Regions from separate parts of the Mesorhizobium sp. M1342 genome, predicted to be linked through region 1. Evidence: riboswitches for the same ligand, from Rfam matches in the RefSeq annotation. Region 1 holds a riboswitch; each other region holds the start of a gene.

Region 1 (9,926 bases):
CGCGGCGTCGCTGCTCATCGATGGCAAGGATTTCCGGCCGGTGCCGGAATTCGCCGCCGCCAGCGCGGTGGCCAGCGTGGTGCTGCTCGGTCTGTTCGTCCTTGTGTCGCGTCGCCGTCGTGCGGTTGCCTGAGCGGGGAGGTGGGATGTCAAACATTTGGAGCAACTGGTCGGGCTTTGTAAGTGCCGAGCCCAAGCTGATCGCCAGCCCCGGCGATGCCGGTGAGCTCGGTGATCTCGTCCGGACCGCGCCTGGCCCGGTGCGCGTCGCCGGCGCCGGTCATTCCTTCACGCCGCTGGTGAAATCGCGGGGCACGATCCTGTCCCTGGAGAGACTGGAAGGGCTGGTCTCGCACGATGCGCAAAAACATCAGGCGCGGGTGCGGGCAGGAACCCGGCTCGGCGCGCTGATGGGCATCCTGCAAGGTATTGGCCAGGGCCTGCCCAACATGGGCGATATCGACCGCCAGGCGATCGGCGGCGCGCTGGGCACGGCCACGCACGGCTCGGGACCGACACTCGGTGCCTATCACACGCAGCTGGAGACAGTGCGGATCATCGACGGGCTTGGCAAGGTTCGCGACTTCAAGCGGGCAGGGGATCAGGACATGATCCATGCCATCGGCGTCGCACTCGGCGCTTTCGGCGTGCTCACCGAAGTGACGCTCAACAACATCGCGACCTACCGGCTGCGGCGCCGCAAATGGGTGCTGCCGATCACTGAGATGCTGCGGGAGTTCGAGACGATGATGGCCGCGCATCGCTCGGCCGAATTCTACTACATTCCGTTTTCCGGCTACGCGCAGTTCATCGCCAGCGATCTCAGCGGCGCCGCACCCACCGCACGGCCGCCGGAAGAGGACGAGTCGGGTTTGAGGACACTGCGCAGGCTGCGCACCTCACTTGCCTGGCTGCCATCGCTGCGTGGCCGTCTGATCCTGGGCGCCATCGCCAAATTGCCGGCCGAGGACTACGTGCAGGACTGGCTCAACGTCTATGCCAGCGACCGGCAGACCAAGTTCAACGAGATGGAATATCATTTGCCGTTCGAGGAAGGGCCGAAGGCGCTGGCCGAGATCATCGAGCTGACCGAGAAGCGTTTTCCCGAGGTCTATTTCCCGATGGAGGTGCGCTCGGTCGCGCCGGACCAGTTCTGGCTTTCGCCATTCTACAACAGGCTGACCTGCTCCATCGCCATCCACCATGATGCAGCGAACGATCCTCTGCCGTTCATGCGGGCGGCAGAGCCGATCTTCCGCAGATATGGCGGCCGGCCGCATTGGGGCAAGATGCACAGCCTGAAAGCGGCGGATCTGAAAAAGCTCTACCCGCGCTGGGACGATGCCATGGCGGTGCGCCGCGACGTCGATCCGCAAAACCGCTTCGTCTCGCCCTATATGGCCGGCCTGTTCGGCATCGAATGATGAGCACCTATTTTCCCACCCTCTCGGATGCGCTGAAGGAAGCCGGCATCTTCCAGCCCTGCCTGCTGCTCGATCGCGACCGGCTGGACAGCAATATTGCCCTGGTGAAGGGCAGACTCGACCCCGGCCTTGCTGTGCGGTTGGTCGACAAATCGCTCGCCTGCCTGCCGCTGCTTGCGCATATCGGCAAGGCGCTCGGCAGTGAGCGCTTCATGACCTTTCACCCGCCGATCAGCGAGGCGGTGCTGAAGGCGTTCCCGGATGCCGATCTGCTCTATGGCAAGCCGATGCCGATCGGTGCGGCAAGGGCTGCGCTGGTGAAGGGTAATGTTGACTGGTCGCGTGTCTGCTGGCTGATCGACAGCGAGGAGAGACTGGCGGAATATGGCGCCCTCGCTGGCGAACTCGGCATCGGCCTGCGCATCGCTTTCGAGATCGATGTCGGGCTGCATCGCGGCGGGTTCGCCAGTCCTGAGGCCTTGTCGAAGGCGTTGAGCGCGTTGCCGGCCCGGCTGCATTGCGAAGGCGTCATGGCCTACGAGGCGCATGCGCCGCTCATTCCCGGCCTTTTCGGCGGACCGGCAAAGGCATTGGCCAAGGCGTCGGCGCAGGCCTCGGCGTTCGTCGCCTGTCTCGGCGCCGACCAGCGCCGTATCCTGAACATCGGCGGCAGCAAGACCGCGCTGCTTCATCATGGCGGCATGGCCAACGAGGTTTCGATGGGCTCGGCCTTTGTGCTGCCCAGTGATTTCGATACGCCAGGCCTCGACGGCTTCCAGCCGGCGGCCTTCATCGGCACGCCGATCCTGAAAATGGTCGAGCCGATGCTGCCTGGCCCGCCGGCCGTCACCCGCCTGCTGCAGGCGCTCGGCCGCTTCCCGCGCAAGGGCTGCTATCTCTATGGCGGCAAGTGGATGGCCGAGCCCGTCTTCCCCGAAGGCATGAAGGCGAATGGGCTGCTCGGCCTGTCCTCCAACCAGCAATTCATGGGCTTGCCCGCCGACGCGACCGTAAAACCCGGCGACTACGCGTTTCTAAGGCCGACGCAGAGCGAAGCCGTGCTGCAGCAGTTCGGGTCGATCGCGGTGTTTTCCGGCGGCGGGATAGTCGATCGCTGGCCGGCGCTGCCGATGGCCTGACCGACTACGCCTTCACCGGTATCCAGATCTCCAGCCCGCCATTGCCGCTGCGTGGGTCGAACTCAGGGCCGTAGCGTTCGAATTCCGGCGCATCCGATATCTCGTGGCCGGAAGCCGGCAGCCATTTGTTCCAGATCGTATTGACCGTGCGGCGGATGGTCGAGATGTGTTCGCGGTGGGCAAAGACCGCATATTTCTGCGCCGGCACCCGCGCCCGGCTGAATTCCTTGGGCAGGTCGGAAAAATCAGACACTTCGACGCCAGCGATGTAGTCGAAATTGCCGGCATCGTCGCCGTTGACGCAGACGCCATAGGCGACATCGCCGGTCTCGCCCGGAATGTTGCCGATATAGGGGCCGAAGCGCTGCCATTGCATCGGAATGGCGGCGCTGGTTTCGCAGCTGTAGCGTTCGCCGAGGCCGGCGATCAGGAACGGCCGGCTGGTCTCGAAACGCGGTGGTTCGAGATTGGTGAGGAAGGACTGGTCCATCAGGATCGGCTCCACGAGGTCGAGCTTGTCGAGTGTGCCTTGCGCGCGCACCAGTTCCGGCGTGGTGCCGAACTGATCGCGGAAGGCACGGGTGAACGCCTCATGCGAGTTGTAGCCGGCGTCGAGCGCGACGGAGAGAATGTCGGGCGCCCCGCCGGCCAGCTTGCGCGCCGCCTCGGTGAGCCGGCGTGAGCGCATGTAGCCCATCACCGAGCGGCCCGTGGCAGCGCCGAAAGCCCGCGCGTCACATGAAAACGCGACACGCCGCTGCTTTGCGCGACATCGTCAAGCGAGATCGCCTCCGGCAGATGACTTTCGACGAACCACAGCGCTTTCTCGGTCGGGTTCATTTTGCTCCTCGCATTGGCCAGATCATCCTGCCGTTTCCTGGCGCGGCCAGTTTGATCGAAATTGCGCATCCCGCGCAATCGAACCGATCCCGTCACAGTCGCACACCGATATGGCACAGCGGTCGAGCGCCCCTTGCCGCCGACGAGCCAAATTCGGCAGGCTTCGCTTGACAGCGCCAGGCGGCATCCTCTAAATGCGTAATGTTATTACATATCGAGAGCGTGAAATGCATGTTTCCCCTAGCCGGCCCACCACTCCGTCCGAGAAATCCATTGCGAAGCGATTGGGGGAAATCTACGCTGAAGCGGTGATGGTCCCCGAGTCGAAAGGCGAGGGGTGAAAAGGGAACACGGTGAGATCCCCAGGGGTCGAGGCCGTGGCTGCCCCCGCAACTGTAAGCGGCGAGCAAAATCCGTGAATGCCACTGGCCGGCAAGGCTGGGAAGGCAGGATGGCGCAACGACCCGCGAGCCAGGAGACCTGCCATCACAGAGTTGACCGGACGGGGTGTGCCGGGAGGAAACGCGAATCCCGGTCTTGTCGGCCGCTTCGCCAGCTTCCTTCCGTCGCCAGTTTTGGAAAGTGACGGAAAGTTGGACGGCTCCATCCATCGCATCATCGCATGCACGCTTTGCCATCCCGGCAATCTGGCGGGCAGCCGATGACCGTAGCGCTTCTCGAAGCACATGACCTCTGCGCCATGGCGAATGGCCGGGATCTGGTCCAGGCGGTCAGCTTTTCGGTGGCCGCTGGCGATCGCCTCGCCATCATCGGTCCCAACGGCGCGGGCAAGACGACGCTGCTGCGCATGCTGTCGGGCATGCTGCGGCCGAGCTCCGGCGAGGTGAACCTCGGCGGGCGCCGGCTGGACGGGATTTCCGCCGCCGAGCGGGCGCTGCATATCGCCGTTGTCGGCCAGACCGACCAGCCCGATCCGCGGCTGGCGGTGATCGACTATGTCGAGCTGGGCCGGGTCCCGCACGCTCGGCTACGGCGCAGGAGCGAGGAGCGTGACATTGTCGTCGATGCGCTGCGCCGGACCGGCCTGCTGCCGCTGCTTGGCCGCACCATCGGCTCCCTGTCGGGCGGCGAGCGCCAGCGCGCCCAACTGGCGCGCGCCATCGCCCAGCAGCCAAAGATCCTGTTCCTCGACGAGCCGACCAACCATCTCGACCCGCGCGCCCGCGGCGAACTGCTTGAACTCGTGGCCGGCTTCGAGATGACGGTGATCGCGGTGCTGCACGATCTGGCGCTGGTCGCGCCGTTTGCCACCAGGGTGGCGGTGATGAACCATGCCCGTCTGCAAGCGCTCGCCGCACCGCGCGAAGCGCTGACCCAAAAGCTGATCCGCGAGATTTTCGGCATCGATGTGCTGCGTCTGCGCCATCCGACCGAAGACCGCGAACTGACGGTGTTCGAGATGCCGAACCGTGCCGCGCCGCCATTCTGATTGAAGCCGTCACATATCGATCAATCCCGTCCACAGGAGAAAACCCTTGAAACGCCTCGCTTTTTCGCTTGCCTTCTCGCTGCTGGCCTCGACAGCCCTGGCCTTCCCGGTGACCGTCGACAGCTGCGGCAAGCCGCTGACCTTCGACGCGCCGCCGAAGCGTGCCGTCATTCAGGATCTCAACATGGCCGAGATGGCCTTCGCGCTGAAACTGCAGCCGGCGATCGTCGGCCTGACCGGCATCTCCGGATGGTACAAGGTCGGTCCCGAATTCAAGGCCGAGCAGGGTTCGATCCCGGAACTGGCGCCGAAATATCCGACGCTCGAAAACCTCGTCGCGGTCGAGCCCGATTTTTTCTTCGCCGGCTGGTATTATGGCATGAAGCCGGGTGGTGAAGTGACGCCCGACACGCTTGCTCCGCACGGCATCAAGACGCTGGTGCTGACGGAAAGCTGCGTCCATCTCGACAAGAGCCGCCCCGCCGCCTCGATGGACCTGCTCTATGGCGACGTCGAGAAACTGGGCAAGATCTTCGGCAAGGAGGCCGAAGCTGAGAAGCTTGTCTCCGGCTGGAAGACGCGGCTCGCCGACATCACCGCCAAGGTCGGCGACGCCAAGGGAACGCGGGTCTTCCTCTATGATTCCGGCGAGGACAAGCCGTTCACCGCAGGCAAATTCGCCATCCCCAGCGCCATGATATCAGCCGCCGGCGGCGACAACATCATGGCCGACATGGATACCAGCTGGGGCAACACGGACTGGGAAACGGTGGCGTCGCGCAATCCGCAATTCCTCATCCTGCTCGATTACCAGGACGGTGGCGGCTACAGGAAACTGCTCGATTTCCTGAAGGCGCATCCGGCCATGAAGGAGACGGACGCGGTCAAGAACGAGCGCTTCGTCGCCCTGCGCTATGCCGAACTGACGCCGGGACCGGCCAACATCGAAGCCATCGACAAGATCGCCAAGGCCATGCATCCGGAAGCGTTTTGATGCCTGTCGCCCAAAAGTGCGCAGCGGTTTTGGGGCAACGACATGCATGAACAAAAGATCCTGGAAGTGCGTCGCACGCGTCCTGACAGACGCGACGCATTTCCAGGCTTGCGCCATCCGGCATTTGCACTGGCCATGCTGGTGGGAGCGGCGGCGATCGCCGCTCTCGCTCTGCTGTCGATCGCCTATGGTTCGACACTGATCCCGTTGACCGATGTTGTTGCCGCGCTTGGCCGTGCAATCGGCTTCAGCGGGCACGACGTGGCAGGACCGGTCGGCAAGATCGTCGTCGACCTGCGGCTGCCGCGCACGATCCTGGCCATCTGCGTCGGCGCCGGCCTCGGCGTCGTCGGTGCGCTGCTGCAGACGGTGACCCGCAACGACCTCGCCGATCCGTTCCTGTTCGGCCTGTCGTCGGGCGCCGCCGCGGGTGCGGTTTCCGTTATCACCGTCTTCGGCGACAGTTTCGGCATCTGGACATTGCCGGTCGCGGCCTTCACCGGCGGCATATTGGCTGCCGGCGTCGTGCTGCTGCTGGTTGCGCGGGTGAGGGGGCAAGGCCCGGAGCGGCTGATCCTTGCCGGCCTTGCCGTGTCCTTCATGTTCACCGCCTTGACCAACTATCTTGTCTTTGCCGGCGATCAGCGCGCCGCCCACTCCGTGCTGTTCTGGACCATGGGCGGCCTTGGCCTGGCGCGCTGGGATAATATCTGGCTGGGCGCGCTGGGAGCAGGCACCATTCTGGCTTACGCGCTGTGGAACCATCGCAGGCTCGATGCCTTCCTGGCCGGCGAAAACGCCGCCGAAAGCCTGGGCGTGCCGGTGGCGCGGATGCGAAGGATGACCTTTCTCGTCGCCGCCTTCTCGACGGCGATCCTGGTCTCGGTCGCCGGCGTCATCGGCTTCGTCGGGCTGATGATCCCGCATCTGTCGCGGCCGCTGGCGGGCCCCTTGCACCTGCGCCTGGTTGCCAGCTGCGCCGTCTTCGGCGCGGTGCTGTTGCTGGCCAGCGACCTCCTGGCCCGAACGCTGCTGCCGCCGCAGGAACTGCCGATCGGCATCATCACCAGCTCGGTCGGCGCGTTCTTCGTCGTCACCATGCTGATCCGCAACCGGCTTTGAGTGCGGCTTGGGTCAGGGCCGCGATTACTCTCCCGAAATGCCCAGCTGCACCCGTTGCTTTGGGCGCTTCGACTGGAACAGGGCAAGCAAAAAAACGCCGGCCTGAACGACGATGATCGTCGGGCCCGTGGCTGCGTCGATGTGATAGCTGAGGATCGTTCCCACGACGCTCGACCCGATGGCGGCGGCTGCTGCAATGGCGAGCATGCGCTCAAAGCTCTTCGTCAAAAGAAAGCCGATCGCTCCCGGCGCGATCAGCATGGCGATGACAAGGATGATCCCGACAGCCTTCAGCGAGGCCACGATGGTCAACGCGAGCAGCGTCAGCAGCCCGAAATGCAGCAGGTTGACGGGCAGGCCGATCGCGCGCGCATGGGCCGGATCGAAACAATAAAGCAACAGATCCTTGCGTTTTGCCAGAACGATGAGGATCGCCGGCACGACGATGACCGCCGCCTCGATCACGTCGCGCCACTGGACGCCGAGCATATTGCCGAACAGGATATGATTGAGATGCTGGTCGGTCTCGACTTTGACGAACAGCACCAGGCCAAACGCGAACATGCCTGAGAAGACGATGCCCATGACTGCGTCCTCCTTGATCCGGCTGTGCTGCTTGAGGTAGCCCGTCGCCAGCGCGCAGCCAAGTCCTGCCACGAAGGCGCCGAAGGCAAGCGGGATCCCGGCGATATAGGCGAGCACGATACCCGGAAGCACGGCATGCGAAACGGCGTCGCCCATCAGCGACCAGCCCTTCAGGACGAGATAGCAGGACAACACCGCGCAAATGGCGCCGACCAGAACGGCGACGGCGAGACCGCGACGCATGAATTCGTGGCTGAGCGGTTCGGCGATCCAGGACCAGATCGTCATCATGACGCGACCTGCGATGCGGCACGTGCCGCCCGGCGTGCGGCGAGCCGCCCATGTTTGGGTGCGAAGACGAAGGCAATCAGAAAGACCACGGTCTGCAGCACCACGATCAGTCCGCCAGTCGCGCCATCGAGAAAGAAGCTGAGATAGGCGCCGACCGCGCTCGTCGCCGCGCCGATCGCCATCGCGAGCAGGATCATGACGCCGAACCGATCGGTAAGCAGATAGGCGGTGGCGCCAGGCGTTACCACCATCGCGATCACGAGGATCGCGCCGACGGTCTGGAGCGCGGCGACGATGCAGGCGCTGAGCAGCACGAAGAACAGGACCCGCAGCCGCCACGGATTCAGGCCGACGCCGCGCGCATGGTTCTCGTCGAAGAACACCAGCATCATATCCTTCCATCGAAGCCCCAGTACAGCCAGCGAAACCGCTGCGATGAGGATGATCTGGGTTACATCCTCGTCGGAGATTGCGAGGATGTTGCCGAGTACGATGGACTGGATGTTTACGGAGGTCGGACTGATCGACGCAATCAGCAGCCCGCCAGCGAACAGCGTTGTAAAGACAAGGCCGATCACGGCGTCCTCGCGAAGTTGCGTCACGCGCCGCACCAAGGTGATGCCGAGTGCGGCGATGAGGCCGGAGGCGAATGCGCCGGCGGCATAGGGAAGGGCCACTATGTAGGCGGCCGCAACGCCCGGCACCACCGAGTGGGCAAGCGCGTCGCCCATCAGGGCCCAGCCCTTTAGTATGAGATAGCAGGACAGGAACGCGCAGACCATGCCGACCAGGGCGCTGACCCAGATGGCCTTGGCCATGTAGTTGTAGGTGAAGGGTTCCAGCAGGATGTCGATCACGGGGCTGGCGATCCGCTGTCGGGCTTCATCATCTTCTCTTGATCCCGCTCGCCGTAAAGCACCAGAGGACGCTCGTCATCGGTCAGCACGGTCAGGTGGCGAGCGTCGGGGTCGTCATGAAGATCGGCGCCGCCGAGGCGCAGATGCCTCAGCACGCCGCCAAAAGCTTTCGCAAGATTGGCTTGCGTAAACGTTGTCTCTGTTGGTCCGAAGGCCAGCACCGTCTTGTTGAAGATGACGACATGGTCGCAGAAATTGACGATGCTGCCGAGATTGTGCGTCGACACCAACATCAGCTTGCCGTCGTCGCGCATCGACCGAAGGAGATCGATGATCGCTGCTTCGGTCTGCACGTCGACGCCGGTGAACGGCTCGTCGAGCAGGATGATTTCGCCGCCCTGCGCCAGAGCGCGCGCCAGGAACACACGCTTCTTCTGGCCGCCGCTCAGTTCGCCGATCTGGCGCTTGCGAAAATCGGTCATGCCGACCCGTTCCAGTGCCGCGTCGACCGCCATGCGATCGGCTCTGCCTGGGATACGCAGAAAATTCATGTGGCCGTAGCGGCCCATCATGACGACATCTTCCACCAGCACCGGAAAGTTCCAGTCGACATCCTCGCTCTGCGGCACATACGCGACTAGGCCGCGCTTCAGCGCTGCGTGGACGGGCAATCCGGCGATAAGCACTGTTCCGGTCGACGGCGTCAGGAAGCCCATCAGCGCCTTGAACAGCGTCGATTTGCCGGAGCCGTTGACGCCGACCAGCGCGCAGATGGTGGAGGCGCCGAGCCTGAAAGAGGCGGAGTGTACGGCCGTGACCCCGCTTGAATAGTTGACGGTGACGTCGTCCACGTCGATGGAGGCAACGACCCGGCCGCTACCGGTCGATGTTCGATCATGGCTGCTGTCCGGAGCGAGCGCGGTGCGAACCCCGGTCACCCGCCGAACCCCTGGACGATCGTCTCGACGGTGGTTTCGAGAAGCTTCAGATAGGTCGGAACCAGGCCGTCTTCCTCGCTCAGCGAATCGACGTAGAGAACGCCTCCATAGGTGGCTCCGGTTTCGCGCGCGACTTGCTTGGCCGCCTTGTCGGAAATGGTGCTTTCGCTGAACACCACCGGAATCTTGTTCTCGCGCACCAGGTCGATCAGCTTGCGCGCCTGTTGCGGGGTGCCTTGCTGGTCGGCGTTGATCGGCCACAGATAGGCTTCGCGCAGATCGAAGT
Region 2 (9,926 bases), on a different contig from region 1:
TTGCGGCCGCCGGAGAGATCGCGGGCGGCGGCCATGCCGAGGCCGGCCGATATCGACGTCGAGGAGTGGGCGGCGCCAAAGGGATCGTACTCGCTCTCGGCGCGGCGGGTGAAGCCGGACAGACCGCTTTCCTGGCGCAGCGTGCGGATACGGTCGCGGCGGCCGGTCAGGATCTTGTGCGGATAGGCCTGGTGGCCGACATCCCAGATCAGCCGGTCGTCGGGGGTGTTGAAGACATAGTGCAGCGCCACTGTCAGCTCGACCACGCCAAGCCCTGCGCCCAGATGACCACCCGTGCGGGACACGGCGTCGACCAGCTCGGCGCGAAGCTCGGACGCCAATTGCGGCAGTTCACTTTCGGCAAGCGTGCGCAGGTCGGCCGGGATGCGGACCTTGTCGAGAAGCGGCGTATGCGGCGTTGCGTTCACGGTGCTCGGGCTTTCGGTTGATGGGCGAATAGGCCGCCGGCCGGCGAAAGTAAATGTGTGTCAGTGACGCGGATCAGGCCCTAGTCTTTTGTCTATGCATTTCGTTCTGCCACTTTTGGGTGACAGGGCATCAGCTTTCCGGCAGCGGAATAAACTCTTCCTCGTCTCCGGGAACGATGTCGAAGCGGCCCGTCTTCCATTCCTCTTTCGCCTGTTCGATGCGCTCCTTGGACGACGAGACGAAATTCCACCAGATGTAACGCTTCGAACCAAGAGAGGCGCCGCCGAACAGCATGAAATGCGCCCCGGTCTGCGACGACACGACGATCTCGTCACCGGGACGGAACACCAGCAGCCGTTCGGCTGGGAATACATCACCCGAAATTGAGACCTCGCCTTCCAGCGTATAGATGGCGCGTTCTTCCGCATCAGCAGGGATTTTCACGCTGGCGCCGGGCGCCAGGCGCAGGTCGGCGTAGAGCGTCTCCGTGTCGGCCCTGACCGGGGACCGCAGTCCCTGGAAATCGCCGATGATGAGGCGCCCGTTGACGCCTTCGGCTTCGATCTCGGGAAGCCGAAGCGCTGCGGTATTCTCGAAAACCGGTGCCACCTCTTCCTTGTCGTCCGGCAGCGCCAGCCATGTCTGCAGGCCGGATACCGACATCGGCGCGCCACGCAGTTCCTCCGGTGTACGCTCCGAATGGACGATGCCGCGGCCGGCGGTCATCAAATTCACGTCGCCGGGCTGAATGACCATTTCGGTGCCGAGTGAGTCGCGGTGCCGGATCTTGCCGTCGAACAGATAGGTGACCGTCGACAGGCCGATATGCGGATGCGGACGGACATCCAGTGCCTGACCGGCGCGCAGGACCGCGGGCCCCATGCGGTCGAAGAAGATGAAAGGCCCCACCAGCCGCCTTTTTGCCGTCGGCAGGGCACGGCGCACCTGAAAACCGCCGATATCCTTGGCGTTGGGTATGACCATCAATTCGATCTGATCGCTGGCGAAGGCATCGCCTGCCTCAGGGTCTTTCCCGGGGAAGAAGCTCATCGACTCTCCTTGTCGGTGGTCGAAGGCCGCCTGGCCGCATCAGGCAAAGCGGATCGCCGCCTTTGCCCGCAGCTTGGCCGCCACCTCTTCGCGATTACGCGGATGCTGGTGGGTTTCCAGGGAATCGAGCAGTTCGCGCGCCGAGGCGGCGATGGCTTCGACGGCATGGTCGAAGGCGTGCTGGTTCTGCTTCGAGGGTCGCGTGGTTCCGCTCAGCTTGCGGACGAACTGAAGAGCCGCGTCGCGCACCTCGTCATTGGTTGCCGGCGGATCAAAATTGAACAGGGTCTTGATGTTTCTGCACATCGCTTCCGTATCTCCTCTTGTCCTTGAGCTGTTTCAATCGGAACGAGTTATATCCTCGATCATGATCATGTCCAAAAACCGGTGAGGCGAGGCCATCGTTCGGACCGAGCCTCAATCCGCGTCGAGTGGCTCCGTTCCAACCGGCTTGCCGTCGCGCGACAGCCTGATCTTCTCGACCTTGTCCTCGGCGGCCTTCAGCAGCCGGTCGCAATGCGCCTTCAGCGCCTCACCACGCTCATAGATCTTGATCGACTGGTCGAGCGGCACGTCGCCACGCTCCAGATCATCGACGATCTTCTCCAGCGCATCGAGTGCCTGCTCGAAGCTCATCGCCTTGACGTCTTCGTTGGTCTCATCGGCCATCATTCATCCTTTCATCAGTCGCCCGACATGGGCGGCGACCGAAAATGCCAATCCCTGCAGATCGTAGCCGCCCTCGAGCAGGCTGACGAGCCGGTTGCCGCTGTGGCGTGCCGCGCGCTGCATCAGCTGGCCGGTCGCCCAGTCGAAATCATCCTCGGTCAGATTGATCTCGGCCAGCGGATCGCGGTGGTGCGCGTCGAACCCCGCCGAAATGATGATCAGGTCGGGCGCGAAATTGTCGAGCGCGGGCAGGACGCGCGACAGGAAGGCATCGCGAAACACTTCGCTGCCGGTCTGCGGCGCCAGCGGTGCGTTGACGATGTTGCCGGCGCCCGTTTCGGTCTTCGCTCCGGTGCCGGGATAAAGCGGCATCTGGTGTGTCGAGCAATAGAGCACCGACGGATCGTCCCAGAAAATATCCTGCGTGCCATTGCCGTGATGCACGTCCCAGTCGACGACGGCAACGCGCTCGACACCGTGTTTCTTCTGCGCATAACGCGCCGCGATCGCCGCCGTGTTGAACAGGCAAAAGCCCATCGCCGTGGTCTTTTCGGCATGATGGCCGGGCGGCCGGGCGGCGACGAAGACGTTGTCGGCGCGGCCCGAAAAGACATCATCGACGGCGGCGTTGGCGGCGCCGATCGCGGTGATCGCCGCTTGCCAGCTCTTCGGGCTGGCAGTGGTGTCGGCATCGATGCGGGCAATCCCCTCGTCGGGGATGGCGGCGCGCACGCGGGCGACGAAATCGGCGGGATGCGCGTAGAGGATGGTGGCCTCGTCGCCTTCCGGCGCCTGAATACGATCGAGCCCGGCAAAGGCTTCGTCGTCGAGCACGCGCTCGATGGCGCGTAAGCGGTCGGGCCGCTCGGGATGTCCGGGCGGCGTGAGATGCTCGAGGAAGATCGGATGGGTGTAGAGACGGGTGGTCATCGTCCTAATCTAGTGACCCGGATCGACAAAGGCCATGCACGGGCGGCCGATGACTGGGGAAAATCGCGACTGCGTCCATTCGCGTCGCCGCAGGCATTGGCCCCGCGGGCGCTTCGGCGTAAGGTCCCTGGTACTGCCTGGTGCCCGCCGCAAGCGGGAGAATCGGGAACACGGTTGAATTCCGTGGCGTGCCCAACGCTGTGAGGGGGACCGCGCCGGTAAATGCCACTGTCGATGACGGGAAGGCACCGGACGCGGGTTGATCCCGAGCCAGAAGACCGGCCTGGCAGGCATTGTCATCCGCGTGGTCAGGCGGATGGCATCAGAGCGACGTGCGTCTACTTGGACGCACAAAGTACGCTCTGTCAGTTTTGAATCTGCAATCGCAAGGGGACAAGCGATGCCGGAACACATGACCGCTGCCATTGACGATGGATTTGACCAGAATGCGCGCGATGCGGTCTACCGCGCCATGTTCACGCGGCGTGACGTGCGCAGCCATTTCCTGCCCACCGCGATCGATGACGACGTGCTGGCACGGCTGCTGCTTGCCGCCCATCACGCGCCATCGGTCGGCTTCATGCAGCCATGGAATTTCATTGTCATTCGCGATGTCAAACGACGGGCGGAGGTGCGCGACCTGTTCCTGGCCGCGCGAGAACAGGAACTGCCGGCGATCGAGGCGGAAAAACAGGCGCTGTACCGCAAGCTCAAGCTGGAAGGCATCTGCGAGAGCGCGCTCAACATCTGCATCACCTGCGACCGGCAGCGCTCGAAGGGTTCGCCGCTGGGACGCTGGCACAATCCGGAGATGGATCTCTACAGCACCGTCTGCGCGGTGCAGAATTTCTGGCTGGCCGCGCGTGCCGAGGGCGTTGGCGTCGGCTGGGTGAGCATCATCGAGGCTGAGGCGCTGAAGCGGCTGTTGGCCATTCCGGACCACGTAACGCCGATCGCCTATCTCTGCGTCGGCCGTGTTTCCGAGTTCGCTCCCAAACCGGACCTTGAAACGCATGGCTGGGGACGGCGGCTGCCGCTGCCGGAGCTGATCATGAGCGAGACCTTTTCCGGGCAAGGCGAGACACAGCTCAAATCCACCGTGGCGCGCCTCAACACCGTTTCTGCCTCACCAGACATCACCCGCCCAGCGGATCAGGGTGTGGCGCCGGCCGTACCCCAGCGCGAACCGCCGAAGGAGGCCAGCGCCTTGTCCTTGAGCTCTCTGAACTTCGACGACGCCTCGGCCAGCCGGGCGTCCCAGGCGGGATCCGGCACCTGGCCCGCAATGGTCTTGAAATAGACCTGCATCAAGCAGGCGATGGCGAAGGGTTCAATGAACGCCGCCTTGAATGCCCAGGCGAAGACGATGGCGAGCACAAAAGCCCAGCCGGCGAGCTGACCAGGCATCAGGAACAGAATTGCGCCAGCAGGCGCCAGCATCATCAGAAAGATGATGAATGACACGCCCCACATGATGACCGCCAGCCAGACGGCGTTCTTGACCATGACCTTGCCGTTCTGGGCATACAGCACGACGCCTTGGCGCGCCGTCTCGAACGGCGAGGCTGAATTGATGCGGATGTTGTAGCCGAGGATGATCTCGTCCACATAGGTCAGCGACAGGCGGATCACGGTGTTGATGAAGGAGACCAGGCCGCTCAGGCCCGGTATCGGCAGGAAGGCGGCGATACCGCCGAGCAGGCTGGTGATGGCGCGGATGGCACCCTTGACGAGTTGGTCGACGACGAAAAGGGTGTTGGCCTCGGCAAAACGCTGGGTCACGATATCCCTGGCGTAGGCGATCTGGTCCTGACCGCCGGGAATGTCGCGGCCGTCGATCAGATGAACCATGACGGCGATGTGGCCGGCCTTGACGATGTAGAGGATGTATTCGCGGATCCAGTAGACCGCGATCGAGACGATGCCAAACCCGACCACGCCGCCCCACAGGGCAAAGGACATGGGCCCGTCGGGATCGGTGGAGATATGGCCGACGCCATAGCCGACCGAGGCACCGGTGCCGGTCGCCATGATGTAGGCCAGTGTGATGCCGAAATAGACGATCATGCGAAAGACGATGAACGGCCAGGTCCGCATCATGATGGACACCGACCGGCCGATCTCGAAATCCCACATGTGCCCCGAATCTCCGCCTCAGAGATGGTGGAAGAGGATGGGCTCAACCCGGCGATTGTCAATTGCCGGCCCTTGACGCCGAAGGGCAACGAATTCGGGCTGACGGTTTTCTTTCGGAGCCTTTCGCCGGCGCGCGGCTGACGGAGCATCAAACGAAAAACCCGCCTGTGCGGCGGGTCACTGGCGCAAATCAGCACCATGGACGAATATATACCTTAGCTGAGGTCACCGAGTCAAGAAAAAATTCCTATCGGGAACAGCTGCCGGGCACGAAAGCTCCGGTGGGAACTTCAATTCGACTGCGGGTCCGGCTTCTTGAGCAGGCCTTCGAGCAGTTGCTTGAACGCCGTCACCACCTTCTTCGACGTCGCTTCGGGGTCGCTCGAATTGGCGATCCGTTGCGCTGCCTGGCTGCTCGCTCCGTTGATCAATCGCGAGGCCGTCTCGGGGTCGAGGCTGGAGACAACGACCCCCTCCTCCTGCAGCGCGGTCAGATGGTCGGTCATTGAAGCGATGCACGCACTGCAATTCGGCCATTGCGCTGGATCCCCCAGCACGGCCGGGCCATCGCGGAACATGATGCGCTGGATTTCCGGCTCCAGCGCCATCTCGATATAGGTCGAGCATTCGTCGACGAAATGTTGCCAACGGGTCGGCGCTCTCGACGCGACCTCATTGATGCGCGCCGCCATCTCGCCGTCAATCTGGGCTATGACCGCCTGCAACAGCCCCTTCTTGTCGCCGAAATGATGATAGAGCGCACCGCGCGTCAGCCCGGCCGAAGCGGTGAAATCATCCATCGAGGCTTCCGCATAGCCTGTTGTGCCGAAGGCATGACGGGCCGCCGCAATAAGCTTTGCGCGCGTCTCGGCGATCATCTCCTTGCGGGGTTTGTGCATGTGTCCTGGACCTATTCACATACGCTTCGTATGCTAATTGACATACGCGGCGTATGCTCTATCTAATAATCATACGCTCCGTATGTAATTGTCCAATCGTCCTTTGTCGAGGAACCAACCGATGCAAAATCCCTATGCGGAAATCTTTCGTGCCCCCGGCGCCAAGGGCTTTGCGGCCGCCGGCTTCCTAGCGCGCCTGCCGATCGCCATGGCGCCCATCGGCATCGTGGCGATGCTGTCGCAGGCGCGCGGCGAATACTGGCTGGCTGGAGCCGTCTCGGCGACATACGCGCTGGCCAACGCCTTCGTCGCGCCGCAAATATCGAGACTGGTGGACCGCCTGGGCCAGACACGAATCGTCGTGCCCACCACTATCATCGCGGTGCTGGCTTTCGCCGTCCTCATAGCGGCGGCCAACCAGGACTGGCCGGTGTGGACGCTGTTCGTGTCGGCACTCCTGGCCGCCGCCATGCCAAGCATACCTGCGATGGTGCGGGCGCGCTGGACAGAGATTTTCCGAGGACGACCGCAGATGAACACCGCATTCGCCTTCGAGTCCGTGGCCGATGAACTGGTCTATATCGCCGGGGCATCGTTATCGGTCGGCCTGAGTGCCGCCCTATTCCCGGAAGCCGGCGTTCTGGTGAGCACATTATTTCTCGCATTCGGATCAGCGGCCTTCATCCTGCAACGCTCGACCGAGCCCCAGGTGCGGCCGGTCGACCATAACTCAAGCGGCTCGGCGATCCGCCTGCGGCCGGTTCAGATCATCACGCTTGCCCTGATCTTCGTCGGCGCAACCTTCGCGACGACGGAAGTGACCACCGTGGCGATCACCAAGGAGCTTGGCCAACCCGGCGCCGCCAGCCTTGTCATCGGCGTTTATGCGCTGGGATCGTTCGTGCTCGGCATCATCGTCGGCGCGCTCAGCCTGAAGGCGCCGCTGCAACGCCAGCTCGCCATCGCAGTCGCCCTCGTCGCGCTCGGCACGCTGTTGCCGCTCGCCGCCGACACCGTGCCGCTGCTGGCGCTGACCGTGTTCATCAGCGGTGTGGCGATCTCGCCGACCTTCATCACGGCCTTCGGCCTGATCGAGCGGCATGTGCCGGAAGCGATGCTGACCGAAGGCATCACCTGGGTCATGACCGGCATCGGCATCGGCATGGCGCTGGGCTCGTTCGCGGCCGGCGCGGTGGTGGATGCGTTCGGTGCACCGAACGGGTTCTGGGTGTCGGTGGCTTCAGGCACGATCGCGCTGGCCACGGTGCTGCTTGGCCAACGCAGCCTTGCCACGACTGAGTGCGAGATGGACGTATGTGAAGCGGCCGCGATTGCCGCGGAATAATCAGATAGCGCCCGGTTTCGAGCCGGGCGCTAGCTGCCTAGAGGATCTCGGTCTTGGCGATGTGGATGCCAAAACCTTCGAGGCCGACATAGTGGCGTTCGCGCGAGGCGATCAGGTTGATCGAGGAGATGCCGAGATCCTTGAGGATCTGCGCGCCGAGCCCGATCTCGCGCCACTCGTTTTCGCGGCGGCGAGCCTCTTCGTGATCCTCGCGGTCGCCGCTGGCCGGCCGTTTGCGTTCCTGATGCGCAACGCCGACGGAGCCTTCTCTGAGATAGACGATGACGCCGCGCCTGCGCTCACCCATCGCCTTCATGATGGCGTCGAGCCGGTGGCTGGTGCCGAAGACATCGGTCACCACATCCTCGGAATGCAGACGCACCGGGACCTCCTCGCCGTCGCGGATGTCGCCGAAGACTATCGCGACGTGATGCATGGAGTCCCACGGCAGCGTGTAAGTGAAGACCTGTGCCTTGCCGCCGAGCGTGTCGATTTCCGAGCACGCGACGCGTTCGACCAGAGTTTCCTTGCGCTGCCGGTAGGCGATGAGGTCGGCGACCGAAACCTGCTTCAGCCCATGCTCCTCGGCGAAAGCCTGCACCTGAGGGCCGCGCTTGACGGTGCCGTCATCATTGACCAGCTCGGAAATGACGCCGACCGGCGGCAGGCCGGCGAGCTTGCACAGGTCGACCGCGGCTTCGGTATGGCCGGAGCGCATCAGCACGCCGCCTTCGCGCGCAATCAAAGGGAAGATGTGGCCGGGCCGGACGAAATCCGAGCCACCGACATTGCCGTTGGCAAGATTGCGAACGGTCAAAGTGCGATCTTCGGCCGAGATGCCCGTGGTGGTGCCATGCTTGAAATCGACGCTGACGGTGAAAGCCGTGGTGTGGGCGGAATCGTTGTCGGCGACCATCGGCGCAAGGTTAAGCCGCTTGGCTTCTTCGCGCGGCATCGGCGTGCAGACGATGCCGGACGTGTGGCGAACGATGAACGCCATTTTTTCGGGCGTGCAGTGGACGGCGGCGACGATCAGGTCGCCCTCGTTCTCGCGCCCGTCATCATCCATGACGACGACGATCTCGCCGCGTTCGAAAGCACGCAGGGCTTCGACGATTTTTTTCTGGTCGTAAGGCATGGGTACTCGCTTCGCTCGCAGGGGAATAAGGGAGTAGGGCAGTACGGGAGTAGGGAAAAGCAAAAAGATTTGGCCGGCCGGACTAAGAGCGCAACATATTGCCCTATTCCCCTATTCCCCTATTCCCCTCCCCGTCTGTCCCCGATGCCGCAGATAGTGGTCGGCGATCGCACAGGCAACCATTGCTTCGCCGATCGGCACGGCGCGGATGCCGACGCATGGATCGTGGCGGCCCTTGGTCATGATCTCGACGTCCTTGCCGTCCTTGTCGATCGACTTTCGCGGCGTCAGGATCGACGAGGTCGGCTTGACGGCGAAACGGGCGACGATCGCCTGGCCGGTCGAGATGCCGCCAAGGATGCCGCCGGCATTGTTGGACAGGAACACCGGCTTGCCGTCATTGCCGATGCGCATCTCGTCGGCATTCTGTTCACCGGTGATGCGGGCGGCCTCGAAGCCGTTGCCGATCTCGACGCCCTTGACCGCGTTGATCGACATCAAGCCGGAGGCGATGTCCTGATCGAGCTTGGCATAGATCGGCGCGCCGAGGCCTTGCGGAACGCCGTCGGCGACGATTTCGATCACCGCACCGACCGAGGAGCCCGCCTTGCGGATGCCGTCGAGATATCTGGTGAAGACAGGAACGGACGCCGGATCGGGGGTGAAGAACGGATTTTCGGCATCGCCGATGAAATTCCAGTTCCAGTTGGCGCGGTCGATGGATTTTTCGCCCATCGACACCAGCGCGCCGCGCACCACCACGCCGGGCACCACCTTGCGCGCCAACGCACCGGCCGCCACCCTGGCTGCCGTCTCGCGGGCCGAGGAGCGGCCGCCACCACGATAATCGCGCACGCCGTATTTGACGTCATAGGTGTAATCGGCATGGCCCGGCCGGTATTGGCGGGCGATCTCGCCATAATCCTTTGAACGCTGGTCGACATTCTCGATCAGCATCGACACCGGCGTGCCGGTGGTGATCATCGTCTCGCCGTCCTCGTCGAGGATGAAGCCGGACAGCACCTTCACTTCATCCGGTTCGCGACGCTGCGTCACGAAACGTGATTGCCCCGGCCGGCGCCTGTCGAGTTCGGCCTGGATGTCTCGCAGAGTAAAGCGGATGCCGGGCGGACAGCCGTCGACGACGCAGCCGAGCGACGGGCCATGGCTTTCGCCCCAGGTGGTGACGCGGAAAAGGTGGCCGAACGTGTTGTGAGACATGAAATGACCCTGCCCGGCAGCGGAGCCGGCTTGGCGCATGACCCCGAAAATCGGAGCGATTTTCGGAAAGGATTATGCGCAAAATCAACAATGCTACAGCGTCCTTCTC
Region 3 (9,926 bases), on a different contig from region 1:
GCGCGTGCCGTCTGCAGCACGGTCTGGCCGGCGACGCATTCGGCATCGACATCGGAAAGCGAGAACCGGATTGGTGTCACGGCCTCGACAGCAGCAGCGGCGCCGTCGTCCGCCGGCGGCGAGAACGGCGCCGGGATCTCCTCCACGGCAGGCGCCGCAAAGCTTTCCTGATGGTATTTCGCCATGTCGAAGCCGGCGGCGTCCAGCATGCCGCGCACGGCGCGCATGAAGGGATCGGGGCCGCAGCAGAAGATCTCGCGCTCACGGAAATCGGGCGCCAGCAATGGCAGCCGGATCGCGTCGATGCGGCCCATATGGCCGAACCAGCCCTCGCGGCTCGACCGCTCCTCGATCATGAAGCCGAGCGACAGGCCAGGCATGCGGCTGCCGAGCAGCTCGAGCTCCTTGCGGAAAATGATCTCTTCCGGGCGGCGCGCGCAGTTGACGAAGCCGACATCGGTCCATGGCGCGCAGTCGTTCAGCCAGCGCAGCATCGACATCATCGGCGTCACGCCGGAGCCGGCCGAAATGAACAGATATTTGGCCGCCGGGTGGCTGTGCAGCGAGAAGTCGCCGGTCGGCCCATAGGCCTTGACGTGCGAACCGGGCGTCAGATGGTCGAACATCCAGCGCGTACCGGTGCTGCCCGCCTGCGCCTTGACCGTCACCGCGATCGAGAACGGCCGCGACGGCGAGGACGACAGCGTGTAGGTGCGCATCAGCGGCCCGTCCGATGTCGGCAATTCCAGCGTCACGAACTGGCCCGGTTTGTAGCGGAACCAGGTCTGGTTGTCGGAGCGGAAGGTGAAGGTCTTCACGTCAGGCGCTTCGTCACTGACGCCGATCACTTCCAGCACCTGCAGCCTGTCGTTCCAGGGCGTCATCTGGTCGAGATGGCGATAGAGGCCAAGGTCCGTCATCGCATTCATCCTCTTGTCCCCTGGGCTAGGCGACGCTGCGCAGGGCCGGCCGGTCGCCTTCTGCAAGGCGCGGTCCGATGAACGACGCGTACCACTCGACGAACTGGATCACGCCGCCCTCATGCAGCTCCGAATAGGGGCCTGGTTCGTAGGCCGGCGACAAGATGCCGAAGGCGTTTTCCTCGACGATGCGACGGTCCTGGTCGTTGGTCTCGGTCCAGACATGGGTGAGCTCAGCGAGATCGTAGTCGACGCCTTCGACCGCATCCTTGTGGACGAGCCATTTTGTCGTCACCGCGGTTTCCGTGGCACTGATCGGCAGCACGCGGAAGGTGACGGCATGGTCGCCGAGGATATGGTTCCAGGTTGTCGGATAATGATAAAGCAGCAAGGAGCCGATGCGGTCGGTTGAAACGCTGTCGGACAGGTTCTTCTGGACCGCCCGTTTTCCCGTCATGGTGTAGCTGACGGCATCGCGCAGCAGCGGCGCGCGGGTGGCGCGGTACTGCCCTGCCGGATCGATGCGGAATTTGCTCGGCAGGCCTGATGCCTCGCATTTGGCCCAGTGCGCGACCATTTCAGGGTCGCTGTCGGCGCCGTTGACGCCGGTCACGGTCGGAGCCTCGGGGAAGGTCTTGCACAGCTCAGGATGATTGGCGGCGCAGTGATAGCACTCGCGGTTGTTTTCCCAGACCAGCTTCCAGTTGCCCTTCTCGACGATCGTGCTCTCGAAGGCGATCTTTGCTTCACGCAACCGGTGCGGCAAAAGATAGGGTTCGATCATCGCCCGCATCGGCGCGAAATCCGCCGGCTCCTTGGCCAGACAGATGAAGATGTAGCCGCCGACGCTCTCGCAGGCGACCGGCTTCAGGCTGAAATCACTCTTGTCGAAACCGTCGGCCATCTGGCGGGCAAACAGCAGGCGGCCGTCCAGCTCATAGGTCCACTGGTGATAGGGGCAGACGAGCTTTGCCGCCGTGCCCTTCTCCGTGTTGCATACACGGCTGCCGCGATGGCGGCAGGAATTGTGGAAGGCGTTGATCTTGCCGTGCTGGTCGCGGACAAGGACCACCGGATAGTCGCCGATCTGCACGGTGATGTAGCTGCCCGGCTTCGGCAGTTCGCAATCATGGCCGATGAACAGCCAGTCGCGATACCAGATCAGCTCCATGTCGAGCTTGAAGTAGTCCGGATCGGTGTAGAAGGGCTGCTCCAGCGAAAAGCCTTGCCGGCGCCCCTTCAGGAGCCTCAGCATGTCGTTGCGGGTATCCATGTCCTGTCCTCGTTTCTAAGGACTGAACTGGTGGTGATGGAGGAAGGATTGAAACGCAGGCCGGCTAGGTGCCAGACATGCGCTATCCACCTCTTGACCGCCCACCGCGATCAGTCGAGTCTAACAATCTCGGGCTGGTTTCCGGGCTCTGGAGTTGTCCTTGCGGACCATCGCGACACCTTCCCAGGCAGTTGCCCAGTGGTCTCCCGTTGCGACTTGAACTCCACCACCGTTGCGGGGGCAGCGCCGGATTCTGACCGGCTTCCCAATTCTCCGCCTCGTCGTCACGAAGCGGCACCTGAGATGGTATGATCTAACCACGATCGGGGGCGCGCCGTCGGCATGAAAACGACATCGTATCCATGCGGCGCGACACGGCCTGCGAACGTTCCCGCAGACCGTCGCGGGCTGAAATCCACCTCCCGGATGACCATTTTGCCGGCTGCGATATCCCCGAATCGGACCCCTTGGCGGGGTCAAAAAAGGTTAACGGTTTCGAAAAGTGACTATTAGCTCGATCTAAAATCGAACCGAACGGTTCGTTTCTGTTGACGGTGCGTGCAGGACGGTGTGAACGCTGGGCCTCTGAAACAGTCAGTGATCCATCCAGCGGTTACACTTAACATGCTGATTTAAAGAAGAAAAATATACCCGTAGATTCCCTTGGCACAATTTCAAGGTGTGGATTCATGGTCCACACGGAACAACTTCGTGATTGGAAAAGGCGGGGTTGCCCTCCCACATCGGGGCTGTCCGAACGACGCGATTTCATTTCCAAGACACGCCGCTAGACGGACGGAAAAAGACGATACTGGAGTACAAAAATGAAAAAGATCATTCTCACTGCCGCAGCCCTTCTGGCCATTTCCGGCAGCGCCTTCGCTGGTAGCGACCACTACGGTTCGAACGCCGCGGCAGCCACTGCTGTCGACAGCTCGTACACCGCTTCGACCAAGAAGTCGGAACCGGCTGCTCAGGCGCCTGCCCAGGGTGCTGACCGCAACCTCTTCGGCAACAACTAACAGCCGATTCCCAGTCGACGGCGGGCTCGCCCGCCGCCCTGGCGAAATTCAGACATTCAGGAGTATTTAAGATGAACAAGATCCTCATTGCTGCCGCCGCCGTTCTGGCCATCTCCGGCAGCGCTTTCGCCGGCAGCGACAACTACGGTTCGAACGGCTCCAACCAGCCTGCCGCCACGGTGGACCAGTCGTACACGGCTTCCACCAAGACCGCGGAATCGACTGCCCAGACGCCCGCTCAGGGCAGCGACCGTAACCTCTTCGGTCGCTAATAACCAATTCGCAAGCGACGGCAGCTGTGTCTGCCGTCCTGGCGAAATCCAGAATTCAGGAGATTAAAATGAACAAGATCCTTATTGCTGCCGCCGCCGTTCTGGCCATCACCGGCAGCGCGTTCGCCGGCAGCGACAACTTTGGCTCCAACGGCGCCAATCAGCCTGCGGTTACTTCGGTTGACAGCGCGCATACGAGCTCGGTCCGCAACAGCGGTGGCCTCGTCGAGAAGCTGCTCAATTCGTCGGGCGACGTGGAGAAGTCCGCCCCTCAGGGCAGCGACCGGAACCTCTTCGGCCGTTAACAGCCGAAGCTGATCTTCAACAAAAGAGCGGCGGGCCTAGCCCGCCGCTCTTTTGCGTCCGAGACGCGTTCCTGCCTCAGGCCGCCTTCGCTTCAGCCTCATGAAGGGCAAACGACCGTCCGTCAGCGTCGAAGATATGCAGGTCCTCGCCATTGGCGCTCAGCCGCAATGTCGAACCACGCTTGACCTCGACATTGCCGGGCAGCTTGGTCACCAGCGGCAGGTCGGCGCGACCGATGTCGACATAGACCAGCTGAACCTCGCCGAGCTGCTCGAGATAGTCGACCGTCCCCTCGAACAGATAGTCCGCGCCGCTGGCGATGATCAGGTCCTCCGGCCGCACGCCAAAGCTCACCGCAGCACCCTTCGCCGAAGCAGGCGTTGCGATCGGCACGGTTGCCTTGCGTCCGCCGACATGGCTGACGACGGTCGGATTGCCGGTCTTTTCGATGGTCGCGGGCAGGATGTTCATGGCCGGCGAGCCAATGAACTGGGCAACGAACAGATTGCCGGGCTTCTTGTAGAGATCCATCGGCGTGCCGACCTGCTCGATATGGCCGTCCTTGAGCACCACGATGCGGTCGGCCAGCGTCATCGCCTCGACCTGATCGTGGGTGACGTAGATCATGGTCGTGTTGGGCATCGATTCCTTGAGCTTGGCGATTTCGATGCGGGTGGCGACGCGCAGCGCGGCGTCGAGGTTCGAAAGCGGCTCGTCGAACAGGAACACCTTCGGATTGCGCACGATGGCGCGGCCGATGGCGACGCGCTGGCGCTGGCCGCCTGACATCGCCTTGGGCAGGCGGTCGAGATATTTGGTCAATTGCAGGATCTCGGCGGCCTGACGCACGCGGCGGTCGATCTCGGCCTTGTTCTCTTTGCCGATCTTCATCGAGAACGCCATGTTGTCGTAGACGGTCATGTGCGGGTAGAGCGCGTAGGACTGGAACACCATGGCGATGCCGCGCTTCGACGGCGGCACGTCGTTCACCACTTCGCCGGCTATTCTGAGTTCGCCGGAGGTGATTTCCTCGAGCCCGGCGATCGATCTCAGCAATGTCGACTTGCCGCAGCCCGACGGGCCGACGAAGACGATGAACTCGCCCGACTTAATATCGAGATCGATGCCGTGGAGAATGTTCAGATTGCCGTAGGACTTCTTCACTTGTCTTAGCGTGACATCGGCCATTGGTTTCCTCCAGTGATTGGAAATTCAGTCGAGACGCCCGAACCAGGCGCCGTAGCCGCCAAGCTCGATGGAACCGCTGTTCGCCTGCCCCGAAAATCCGTGCCCGGGCAGAGGTTGCAGCGATCGGCCGCCAAGGTCAACCTTGGCCGGCCCGGCTCCCAGATTGAAGATGCAGACGATCTGCTCGTTGCCCGCGCGGCGTGTGAAGGCGACGGTGTCGCCCTCACTTTCGATGAAATTGATATCGCCCTTGGCCAGCGCCGGATGGGCGCGCCGGAAGCTGAGAAAGCGCCGGTAGTGCTCGAGTAGCGAAGTCTCGTCGTCCTGCTGGACATCGACCGCTTGCGACAGATGCTTGGCCGGCACCGGTAGCCAGGGCTTTGCCGAGGAGAAGCCGCCATTTTTGGCGCTGCCTTCCCACACCATCGGTGTGCGGCAGCCGTCGCGGCCCTTGAATTCCGGCCAGAAGCGAATGCCATAGGGGTCCTGCAGATCCTCGAACCGAAGGTCGGCTTCGCCGAGCCCAAGCTCCTCGCCCTGATAGATGCAGACCGAGCCGCGCAGGGACATCAGCAGCGCCGAGATGACCTTGAGGTAGGCGATCGGGTCGGCCTCATTGGCCGCCCAGCGCGAGGCCGGGCGCATCACGTCATGGTTGGAAAAGGCCCAGCACGACCAGCCGTCGCTGGCGACCTTGCCGAAGGATTCCAGCACCGAGCGGACCTTGCCCGCGCTGATCTTTTCCGGCGCCAGGAAATCGAAGGAGTAGCACATGTGCACGCGCTTGCCGCCGGCGGTGTAGGCGGCAACCACTTCAAGCCCGCGCTGCGAATCGCCGACCTCGCCGACCGCTGCGGTTGCCGGATATTCATCGAGCAGGGCACGGAACCGTTCGAGGAAGCCGAGGTTCTCGGGGCGGCTCTTGTCGTAGAGATGGTCCTGGTAGTTGTAGGGGTTGACCGCCGGCGCGGTCTGGTCGTTGCGCTCTTCCGGCGGCAGCGGCGGATTGTTTTCCAGGCCCTGGCTGTGGAAGTAGAAATTGATGGTGTCGAGCCGGAAACCATCGACGCCGCGCTCCAGCCAGAAGCGGGTGACGTCGAGCAATGCGTCCTGGACTTCGCGGTTGTGAAAGTTGAGGTCGGGCTGTTCGGCCAGGAAATTGTGCATGTAATATTGCTGGCGGCTGGTGTCCCATTGCCACGCCGAGCCGCCGAAGATCGACAGCCAGTTGTTGGGCGGCGTGCCGTCCGGCCTGGCGTCTGCCCAGACGTACCAATCGGCTTTCGGGTTGCTGCGGCTCGACCGGCTTTCCTTGAACCAGGGATGATTGTCGGCAGTGTGCGACAGCACCTCGTCGATCATCACCTTCAAGCCCAGCCTGTGCGCCTCGCCGGTCAGCGCGTCGAAATCGGCCAGCGTGCCGAACATCGGATCGACATCGCAGTAATCCGATACGTCATAGCCGAAATCTTTCATCGGCGACTTGAAGAACGGCGAAATCCAGATGGCATCCGCGCCGAGTGCGGCGATGTAGGGGAGGCGGCCTATGATGCCCTTGAGATCACCGATGCCGTCGCCATTCGAGTCCTGATAGCTGCGCGGATAGATCTGGTAGATCACCGCGCCCCGCCACCAGTCGCGATCGATGGCGAGGTCAGGCTTCGAGCTGGCCTTCAAAGCGGATTGCATCGTCTCAGCCTCCTTTCACCGAGCCGGCAAGCAGCCCGCGGACAAAATAGCGCTGCAGCGAGAAGAACACGATCAGCGGCACGATTATGGTCACGAAAGCCGATGTCGTCAGAATCTCCCAGTCGCCGCCGCGCGAGCCCAACAGCGCGTTGAGCTTGGCGGTCAGCACGATCTGGTCTGCCTCTGTACCGAGGAAAACCATCGCCACCAGCAGATCGTTCCATACCCACAGGAACTGGAAGATGGCAAACGAAGCCAGCACCGGGAACGACAGCGGCAAAACGATCTTGACGAAGATCTCGAAATCGCTGGCGCCGTCGATGCGCGCCGATTCCATGATTTCGCGCGGCAGGCCGGCAATGTAGCTGCGCAGCAGGTAGATGGCGAAGGGCAGGCCGAAGCCGGTATGCGCCAGCCAGATGCCGAGATAGGTCTTCGACGGCATGCCGAAGAACGAGCCGACGCCGTTGTAAAGTTTCAAAAGCGGGATCAGCGACATCTGCAATGGCACCACCAGCAGGCCGATGATGACAGCGATCAGCAGCGCCCGGCCGGGAAACCGCATCCAGGCCAGCGCATAAGCGGCAAAGGCGGCGATCAGGATCGGGATGATTGTCGCTGGGATAGTGACGGTCAGAGAATTCATGAATGACCGTCCGATGCCTTCGGAGAACAGCACGGTTCTGTAGTTGTCGGTGGTGAATTTCGGCGGCGCCGACGAAGCATAATAGACACGCTGGCCGCGATCGCCTTCGAACGCTTTCGGGGACTGCATGACGAAGCTGCCGTCGGCATTGAGCTGCAAGGTCACGCCGTCGCCGAGATCGGCTGTGGTGCCGGCGGGATATTGCGTCGGTGCCGCCGATTTGACGCCGAAGGCGCTGATGTCGCGCTTGGCGCCGTCCCCGAAAATATTGCCCTGGAGGAGGAACTTGCCGTCCTTCTCGACCTGCGCCGAGGCGGGCGGCAGCCGGCTGGCTTCCGTCTGGGTGGAACTGGCGAACGAGTTCCACCAGCCCGAGGCGATGATCTGGTTCTTGTCGCGCAGCGACGAGACCAGGATGCCGAGTGTCGGTATGGTCCAGATCGCGACGAAGATGAGCACGGCGATGTGGACGCCAAAGCGGCTGGCGAAGGAATTTCCGGTCGCGACGGCCATCTCAATGTCCTCCCGTCTCTTTGTTCGCCTGGCGGATGTTCCAGACCATGATCGGAATGACCGCGATCATGATGATGATGGCGATGGTGGCGCCGCGGCCGAAATCGCCGCCGCCGCGGAACATCCAGTCGAACATCAGATTGGCCAGCACCTGGCTGTTCCACTGGCCGTTGGTCATGGTCAGCACGATGTCGAACACTTTGAGCACCAGAATGGTGATCGTGGTCCAGACCACGGCGATGGTGCCCCAGATCTGCGGCACCATGATCTTCCAGAAGATCTGGAACGGATTGGCGCCGTCGATGACAGCGGCTTCCAGCGTTTCCTCGGGGATGCCGCGCAGGGCGGAAGACAGGATGACCATGGCAAAGCCGGTCTGGATCCAGATCAGGATGATCATCAGGAAGAAATTGTTCCAGAACGGCAGCGATATCCAGACCTGCGGTTGGCCGCCGAAATGCTGGATGATGGCGTTGAGGATGCCGATCTGCGTCTGGCCTTCGCCCCGATACTCGTAGATGAATTTCCAGATGACGCTGGCGCCGACGAAGGAGATCGCCAGCGGCAGGAAGATCAGGCTCTTGGCGATCGTGCCCCACCAGATCTTGTCGGTGAGCACGGCGATGATCAGCCCGAGGAAGGTGCAAGCTGCCGGCACCACCGCGAGCCAGATGATGTTGTTGAGGATCGAGTTGCGGAACTCGCGATCGCCGAACGCCCATTCATAGTTCGCCAGGCCGACGAAATTGATGCCGCTGCGATCGAGGAACGACAGCCGCAGCGTCTCGACCACCGGATAGATCAGGTAAATGGTGAGGATGATCATCGCCGGACCGACGAACAGCCATGGCCGGACCAGCCCTTGCCGGCGCAGATTGTCGATGGCCGCGGCACCGGCGACGCCGCGTGACGGGAATATCAGGTCGACCAGCCTGTTGGCGCCCCAGAAATAGGCGACGCAACCGCCGACCCCGATGATGATGACAGTTATGGCCGAGAAAATCTGAGCCGCCATGGGTCCCTCTCCCCCTGCGCATGATCCGACAAGGAATGACCTTGGTGACGGGGACCAGGCGCCGATTCAGTTGTTTGGAGCACGTCATCGGCGGTTTGCGCACATTGCCGATCGCGCTTCATGTCAATGCGCTCATGACGAAAGGCTGCGGCACGGGCCGCCGTCGGATCCGGGCCAGTAGGGCCCGGACCCAGTGCGAGAATGGTTGGTCGCTTACGTGCCGGCCGCTACTTGATCGCGTCCCAGCTCTTCTGGATGTCGGTGGCGACGTCCTGCGCCGACTTGCCGCCGACCAGGTCGATCATGCCGGTCCAGAAGGCGCCGGCGCCGATCTTGCCCGGCATCAGGTCGGAACCGTCGAAGCGGAAAGTCGAGGCATTGGCGAGGATTTCGCCCTGCTTCTTCAGCGCGTCGCTGGCATAGGCATCCTTGTTGACCGACTTGAGCGGCGTCACGAAGCCGCCTTCGGCCATCCAGATCTCGTGGGCGAGCGGCATCTTCAGGAATTCGATGAACGCGCGCGCACTCTTGCTGTCCTTGGTGATCATCGCCAGCGTACCGGCGCCGAGCACGGGCGTGCCCAGTTCAGGCTTGGAGGCATAGGGCGGGAAGTAGAAGAAGTCCGCGTCCTGGCCGACCTTGGTGCCTTCCGGGAAGAAGGTCGGGATGAACGATGCCTGGTGGTGCAGGTAGCATTTCGGCGGCACCGAAAAGAGACCCTTCGGACTGTCGCGGAAATCGGTCGCCGCAACCGCCTTGGCGCCGCCGTCGACCATCTTGTCGTCGGTCGCGATCTTGCCGAATATGTCGATGGCGTTGACCACCGCCGGATCGTTGAACGGAATCTCGTTCTTCACCCATTTGTCGTAGACCTCCGGAGGCTGGGTGCGCAGCATCAGGTCTTCGACCCAGTCGGTCGCCGGCCAGCCGGTGGCGCCGCCGGAGCCGAGGCCGATGCACCATGGCTTGCCGCCATCGGCGATGATCTTCTTTTCGAGATCGGCGAGTTCTTCCTGGGTCTTCGGCACCTTGTAGCCGGCTTCCTCGAAATTATCCGGCGAGTACCAGACCAGCGACTTCAC

The links. Region 1 has a riboswitch for cobalamin ahead of NKH06_RS13260 (ABC transporter ATP-binding protein). Riboswitches for the same ligand answer to the same signal wherever they lie in the genome.
Region 2: it holds a riboswitch for cobalamin, as region 1 does, so the genes downstream of both, bluB (5,6-dimethylbenzimidazole synthase) here and NKH06_RS13260 (ABC transporter ATP-binding protein) in region 1, are expected to answer to the same signal.
Region 3: it holds a riboswitch for cobalamin, as region 1 does, so the genes downstream of both, NKH06_RS23845 (aromatic ring-hydroxylating oxygenase subunit alpha) here and NKH06_RS13260 (ABC transporter ATP-binding protein) in region 1, are expected to answer to the same signal.

The regions. Positions count from the first base shown of each region.
Region 1 is NZ_JAMYLI010000011.1:42,377-52,302, forward strand. It holds gene NKH06_RS13240 (MFS transporter) at 1-133, shown strand, start outside; gene NKH06_RS13245 (D-arabinono-1,4-lactone oxidase) at 147-1,424, shown strand; gene NKH06_RS13250 (DSD1 family PLP-dependent enzyme) at 1,424-2,563, shown strand; partial or broken gene NKH06_RS13255 (AraC family transcriptional regulator) at 2,568-3,403, opposite strand; cobalamin riboswitch at 3,699-3,905, shown strand; gene NKH06_RS13260 (ABC transporter ATP-binding protein) at 4,065-4,853, shown strand; gene NKH06_RS13265 (ABC transporter substrate-binding protein) at 4,900-5,847, shown strand; gene NKH06_RS13270 (FecCD family ABC transporter permease) at 5,983-6,969, shown strand; gene NKH06_RS13275 (metal ABC transporter permease) at 6,994-7,842, opposite strand; gene NKH06_RS13280 (metal ABC transporter permease) at 7,842-8,702, opposite strand; gene NKH06_RS13285 (manganese/iron ABC transporter ATP-binding protein) at 8,699-9,559, opposite strand; gene NKH06_RS13290 (metal ABC transporter substrate-binding protein) at 9,637-9,926, opposite strand, start outside.
Region 2 is NZ_JAMYLI010000026.1:19,778-29,703, forward strand. It holds gene dxs (1-deoxy-D-xylulose-5-phosphate synthase) at 1-428, opposite strand, end outside; gene NKH06_RS24315 (pirin family protein) at 559-1,479, opposite strand; gene NKH06_RS24320 (DUF2277 domain-containing protein) at 1,519-1,785, opposite strand; gene NKH06_RS24325 (exodeoxyribonuclease VII small subunit) at 1,897-2,148, opposite strand; gene NKH06_RS24330 (histone deacetylase family protein) at 2,152-3,078, opposite strand; cobalamin riboswitch at 3,200-3,379, shown strand; partial or broken gene bluB (5,6-dimethylbenzimidazole synthase) at 3,491-4,108, shown strand; gene NKH06_RS24340 (hypothetical protein) at 4,231-5,214, opposite strand; gene NKH06_RS24345 (TetR/AcrR family transcriptional regulator) at 5,505-6,113, opposite strand; gene NKH06_RS24350 (MFS transporter) at 6,235-7,458, shown strand; gene ribB (3,4-dihydroxy-2-butanone-4-phosphate synthase) at 7,496-8,596, opposite strand; gene aroC (chorismate synthase) at 8,708-9,817, opposite strand.
Region 3 is NZ_JAMYLI010000025.1:29,704-39,629, forward strand. It holds gene NKH06_RS23840 (FAD-binding oxidoreductase) at 1-920, opposite strand, end outside; gene NKH06_RS23845 (aromatic ring-hydroxylating oxygenase subunit alpha) at 946-2,193, opposite strand; cobalamin riboswitch at 2,309-2,510, opposite strand; gene NKH06_RS23850 (DUF680 domain-containing protein) at 3,018-3,215, shown strand; gene NKH06_RS23855 (DUF680 domain-containing protein) at 3,287-3,487, shown strand; gene NKH06_RS23860 (DUF680 domain-containing protein) at 3,556-3,792, shown strand; gene NKH06_RS23865 (ABC transporter ATP-binding protein) at 3,869-4,981, opposite strand; gene bglA (beta-galactosidase BglA) at 5,006-6,670, opposite strand; gene NKH06_RS23875 (carbohydrate ABC transporter permease) at 6,675-7,829, opposite strand; gene NKH06_RS23880 (carbohydrate ABC transporter permease) at 7,831-8,844, opposite strand; gene NKH06_RS23885 (ABC transporter substrate-binding protein) at 9,072-9,926, opposite strand, start outside.